Regions from separate parts of the Spartinivicinus poritis genome, predicted to be linked through region 1. Evidence: predicted binding sites of a transcription regulator. Region 1 holds the regulator's gene; the other holds the start of a gene.
What was found. The regulator LexA, encoded in region 1, represses DNA repair genes until DNA is damaged. The targets are predictions, from matches to a motif close to TACTGTNTANNTANACAGTA.
Positions count from the first base shown of each region.

Region 2: a site for LexA is predicted at 1,542-1,561, ahead of recN (DNA repair protein RecN). Genes of this name have one in related genera too.

Region 1 is NZ_JAPMOU010000026.1:20,451-23,668, forward strand. It holds gene ORQ98_RS18265 (TetR/AcrR family transcriptional regulator) at 1-484, opposite strand, end outside; gene lexA (transcriptional repressor LexA) at 873-1,469, shown strand; gene ORQ98_RS18275 (SulA-like leucine-rich domain-containing protein) at 1,921-2,379, shown strand; gene ORQ98_RS18280 (delta-class carbonic anhydrase) at 2,838-3,218, shown strand, end outside.
Region 2 is NZ_JAPMOU010000018.1:102,103-105,320, reverse strand. It holds gene recN (DNA repair protein RecN) at 1-1,447, opposite strand, end outside; gene grpE (nucleotide exchange factor GrpE) at 1,739-2,377, shown strand; gene dnaK (molecular chaperone DnaK) at 2,524-3,218, shown strand, end outside.

The sequences.
Region 1 (3,218 bases):
TCACTCGCCAGAAAATTTCCACCGGCGGTAAATCAGGTGACGCCTGCACCACTAAACTCACAAAGCGTCGGAATACATCACCATATACTTGTTCAAGATATTTTCGCAAATGCCCTTGAGACTGGCTAAACGCTAATCCCAGCAACCGCATAAACACAGAAAGATCATTTTTTCCTCGTGCTTCAACAGATAGTATTTGCTGAAATAGCAAATTAAGTAGCTGTTCAGGTGTCGGTTTCTGTTCTGCTAATGATGCTTCAAATTCGTTGAGCCTAACCGTGAGTTTTTTGCAAAATGGCTCTAGAAACCGGGCAAATACTGCCTGAATCAATGCTTTTTTAGAGCCAAAATGGTAATTAACTGCTGCTAAGTTAACACCTGCTTTACTGGTAATCGTCCGCAGTGACGTTTCAGCAAAGCCCTTTTCTGCAAATAACGCTTCTGCAGCATCTAGTATTCGTTCAACAGTTTCTGATTGCGCCATAGCCAATTAACATTTCTTAAAAAAGCCTTGATTCTCTGGGCCGTTCTGAGTGCCCATCGAAGCTAAGGACCAATTGTATTTAGATACAGGCAGCAAGCCAACTAAAAAATATTCGCTTTATATTAGCCGCCTGTTGTAATCTTCAAACGTTTTGAACATACGTTTAATACGTATACAAGTCAAGCAGGCTTTACTTTTTCCTGCAAGTAAAATTAACGTCTGCTAAGTAAGGAAACACCCCTTAAAAGGGACCGAAATAGTTGAAAACAGTTGAAGGTCAGTCCAAACTGGATATAATCACAGTAACTGTATAAAACCACAGCCGCTATAAAAAGCCGTTATTTCATTAAATTAGTAAGTATTCAAATAGGTATAAGGAGCCATCTCAATGGCTAAATTAACTGCTCGCCAGGCTGAAATTTTTCAATTTATTAAAGACCATATTGAAGAAACCGGCTTTCCTCCCACCCGAGCCGAAATTGCTCGACAGCTAGGATTTCGTTCTGTCAATGCTGCCGAAGAACACCTCAAAGCCCTTGCCCGTAAAGGTGCTATCGAAATTATTGCTGGCACCTCCCGCGGTATTCGGATCCCCTCTGAAACCCAACAAGGTATTCCTGTAGTCGGGCAAGTGGCTGCGGGCTTCCCCATTTTAGCCGAACAAAATATAGACAACTACTGCCAGATACCGGCTAGTTTTTTTAAACCTCGTGCTGATTACTTTTTAACAGTTAAAGGAATGAGCATGAAGGATTGTGGCATTCTCGATGGCGATTTATTAGCCGTTCACAAAACAACTGATGTACATAATGGTCAAATCGTCGTTGCTCGAATTGATGATGAAGTAACCGTTAAGCGATTTGAACGAAAAGGAGAAGTCGTTTTATTGCATCCAGAAAATAGCAGCTTCAATACTATCGAAGTGAACTTACATAGCGAAAATTTCACAATCGAAGGAATTAGTGTTGGCGTCATTAGACACTAACCTTTTATACGAAAGCTGAAAAAAAATAACTTGGTCCCCTGGGTAACCATCGATATATGCTCCAAATTACCCAAGGGGAAATTAATTATCTAATAGCTACTACCTTTTCTTAAAAAAGCGACTTAATTTGCAGTTTTACATCTTTTTATCAACTCTGATCCACAATCTACCCCCAAGATGGTAAATACAGTGAATTAGGCCAAAGATATGGATTTTTTGTCAGTGATACACTTCAGCTGTAACTAACGAACATGACAATATTCTTTTCGAATGACTTTTTAGACGTTGTTATCGTCGCTTAACTAACATAATAGAAGATGAGACAAGTCTATTATTGTATGACTTGCAGTAACAATCTTCATTTATTTTATAAAGAATGCTGCTGTCGCTCATCACCTGACACCCTTCTTTTACAGTCATTCGTTTTGATAATAAAATAGGAAATATACCCATGGAGTTCAATGGCAGTGACAATGATTCAAAACCCAACCATAGCACGCCAAATCAACCCCATCACTTCCCTTTATCGACAGACCACAATGGCTTTACGCATATTACAGAAATTATTTTATCTTCTGCCCGTATTCCACTGACATCATTTATTCCACCTATGTTGGCACAGTTGAGCCATCATGAAAAACAACGCTGGTTAACCGTCGTCTGTTCCAAACAATATCGCAACATGACCTTAAAGTGGCTTCAAGATGCCTATATTAATAATAAACAGGTCTTATTTCTTACTGCCAGCAATGAAAGCTCTATCAAAGACTTAACCTTGCAGGCACTCACTTTAGGCAAAAGTCATACTGTTGTCAGTTGGCTACCAGAATTAGATGAGCCAACCTTAGCGGCTTTAGATATTGCCGCACAAGAAGGTAACTGTCATGTAATTAATATCAGACAACGTTAGTAAAACAGTTGCTTTACACTATCAAATAGTATTGTCTAGCAATAGTAGTCACGTAATTCTGACAACCGCCTCATTATGTGAGATAATTTTTTCTTTTAATTTATTGAAACGAGTTTCAATATTTTTATTTTCCTTCTCTTGCCTAGATTTCATTTACTAATCATCTTCTGATATTGGCTTTTCTTTTTGGTATTTTCTCTTCCGATAAGCCTCAGCTATTGCCTCGATTAGCCTTCATTATCAAGCTATCCCATAAAACAGAGGTTAATTTTTGAGTCATATCAATATGTCATAGTTTTTTAATGTGTGCTCCTTAGCAATCGAGCCTATAAATACAGTAGCTGTAATAAGTGTAAGTCTAACCAGCGACAGGTTAGCTGCTAATAGCAGTGCATCATGACTAAACCAATACTACTAGTGTTGCGATTTTTTGTTATAAAAACTATGGAGGAATATAAATGGTCTCAGTTAAACATCGACTTCTGTTAACGTTATTGGTTAGTGTGATGAGTAGCTTCCCTGCTGTCGTAATCAGTGACGCGAGTGGCTCAGCCTGCGAAGGGTTTGGCCCTCAAGCGCCAAGAGATATCGATCAACTTGCGGGTGAAAACAAAAGACTATTTAGCTTGGCTCCCCGCTATGAAAGTATGAACCTATGCAACATTCATTTTCACAATAATGCTGAGCATAAAGCAAAGGACTTTTCCATATATGCAGGGGAAGGCGATCATGGTCATGGTGGCGGTTATCAGTGTAATACAAGCAAGTCACTTTCCTCAGCAGAGTTAGCCCCACCTAAAAATGAAGTATGCAAGGGGTTAAAACCTGGTGATACTATT
Region 2 (3,218 bases), on a different contig from region 1:
TTTGGCGTAATAATGAGCCAACTACTTCAGCGGTAGCGCCGCTAATACCGACGTCAACTTCATCAAAAATGAGTGTTGGAGTTGTGCTGGTTTGCGCGGTGGTTACCTGAATAGCAAGACTAATTCTGGATAACTCACCTCCAGAAGCAACTTTTTGAATGGGTCTTAATGGTTGTCCTGGATTGGCTGTTACTAAAAACTCAATACTATCTAGACCTGAGGCTAAGGGCTTGGTGCTGGATATTGCGTCTATTTTTACCTCAAACTGACCTTGGGGCATACCTAAACGATTGATTTCTGAAGTAACTGCCTTGCTCAGTTTATTTGCAGCTAGTTGCCTTTTTTTTGAGAGTTTTACTGCTAATTGAAAATACTCATCAGCTAACTTTTTGGTTGTCGTTTCCAGCTCTGCAATTAGTTCATCAGAAGCAGCTAAGTGGTTTAACTCATCTTCTAACTGCTGCTGAAATGCGACAAGTTCTGTGGGGTGAATACGATGCTTGCGGGCAATATCGTATATACAGCTCAGCCGATGCTCTATTTCTTGTAAATGTTGTGGGTCAGCTTGTGACTGATGAATGACTTGTTGTAAAGAAGACTCTGCTTCTTCAACTTGAATCTGGGCATTGATTAATAGTTGCTGTGCTTCTAATAATTGTTGATTGTCAGTGTTTAAACTGGAAAGCACTTGTAGTGAATGATTAAGTAATTGCAATAAATTGGCTGATTCGCTTTCGCTGCAAATACCTATCACTTGTTGGCAGCTTTGTTGTAAAGAATCAATATTACTTAACAGCTTTTGCTCTTTTTCTAAGGCGTCTACTTCTCCTTCATGTAACTCAAGAGTCGCCAATTCGCTAAGTTGATATTCAAGTAGTTGTTGCTTGGCCTGCTGCTCTTCAGACTGACGTGTAATAATTTCAAGTTGCTGGGTTTTTCGTTGCCATTTTTTATAGGTGGTAACCAGTTGCTGATAAAGCGGCGTAAGCTGGCCATACTCATCCAGAAGCTGGCGATGACAGTCTTTTTTTAATAGGGAGTGATGAGCATGCTGGCCATGAATTTCCAGTAATAAACTGCCAAGCTCTCGTAAGTCTTGTAGGGGGGATGGGCTGCCATTGATGTAGCTACGTGATCGCCCTTCACGACTGACGACTCGACGTAAAATGCACTCGTTTTCGTATTCACTCTCAAGCTGTTTGGCTTTTAGCCAGGCCTGTGCCTCAAAGCAGTTGCTCAACTCAAATGTGGCAAGAATTTCTGTTTTATCAGCGCCGTTGCGAACTATGGTCGAGTCGGTACGCTCCCCTAAGGCCAACCCTAAGGCATCAAGCATGATAGATTTTCCTGCCCCTGTTTCACCAGTAATTGCAGTCATGCCTGTGGGAATATCAAGTTCTAGCTGATCGACAATGGTAAAGTTTTTTATTACAAGTTGGGTCAGCATGTATATAGCCCTCTGAGCTAATAAAAGCTATATCACTTAAAAAGCCAAGTGTTTGCTTGCTTGAAAGGACATAGGCGTTTATCAAAGAATTGCTAACTGTTTGTTTATACAGTATATACGTTTATACAGGTATTTGTGTCAAGTCGCACGGTGATTTTTTTGGAGAAAGGGTATGACAAAAAAAGAAGCCAGAGCTTGGTTGAAACCTAAACCTTTAACCCCATATAGCACCAGTAAGAGGCTTTAGGGCATAAAACTCATGCGAATGATTACTTTTGAGGAGAACCTGGGATGAGTGAAGAGAAGTCAGTACCGAATGAGCAAGAAGAGGTTGCTAACAATGATCAAGTTAATACCCAGCAAGCTGAGGAGCTAGGTGCCGGTTCTGATGAAATAAGCTCTTTAGATGAACAAACCCAGGATGCAGCTTCTCTTGAAATATTGCAGCAGCAGTTAGACGCAGCGCTGGCAGAAGCTAAGGAAGCAAAAGATCAGGTTTTGCGCGCACAGGCAGAAATGCAGAATGTTCAGCGTAGAGCAAAACAGGATGTTGAAAAAGCACATAAATTTGCCTTGGATAAATTTTCTAATGAGTTGCTACCAGTGGTTGATAGTTTGGAGCGAGCACTAGAAACGGCAGCTCCTACTGGGGAAGAAGCCAGTAAAGCAATGCATGAGGGTATTGAACTAACCCTAAAGATGTTTTTGGACGTGCTTAAGAAATTTAATGTTGAGCAACTTGATCCAGTTGGTGAGCCATTTGATCCTCAGTTTCACGAGGCAATGGCTATGCAAGAGAGTCAAGATGCAGAGCCTGGCACTGTGTTGGCTGCTATTCAAAAAGGTTACACCTTAAATGGCCGCTTAGTTCGCCCAGCAATGGTGGTTGTGTCTAAAGCCAGTGCAACAAAAATTGATGAAAAAGCTTGAAATTAACTAAATAGCACACATATTCAAAAGCAAGATTTAGTGGTTATCACTGGCAAAGTTACCCAACCTGCAAACAGCGATAATCGAGTTAACGCTAGAATATTTCATATCTCTGCTGGTTGGATGGCAGAGAGGGGAGAGCTGAAATGGGCAAAATAATTGGTATTGATTTAGGAACTACAAACTCTTGTGTTGCCATTATGGATGGTGACCCAAAAGTTATTGAAAATGCTGAAGGTGCACGCACAACGCCTTCTATCATTGCATTTACTGATGAAGGTGAAACCTTAGTTGGTCAGCCAGCAAAGCGCCAGGCGGTTACTAACCCTGATAACACTTTATTTGCAATTAAGCGTCTTATAGGCCGTCGTTTTAAAGATGATGTTGTCCAGAAAGACATCAAAATGGTGCCTTATAAAATTGTAGAGGCTGATAACGGTGACGCTTGGGTTGAAGTAAAAGGCGATAAAAAAGCACCGCCGCAAATTTCTGCTGAAGTGTTGAAAAAGATGAAGAAAACAGCAGAAGATTACTTAGGGGAAACCGTAACTGAGGCAGTTATTACGGTTCCTGCATACTTTAATGATTCTCAACGTCAAGCGACTAAAGACGCGGGTCGTATTGCTGGTTTAGAAGTAAAACGGATTATTAATGAGCCAACTGCTGCTGCACTGGCATATGGTTTAGACAAAAAGCGTGGTGATTCAACTATCGCAGTATATGACCTGGGTGGCGGTACCTTTGACGTTTCTATAATTGAAATTGCAGAGGTTGATGGCGAACACCAGTTTGAAGTGTTATCAACTAATGGAGACACCTTCCTGGGTGGTGAAGACTTCGA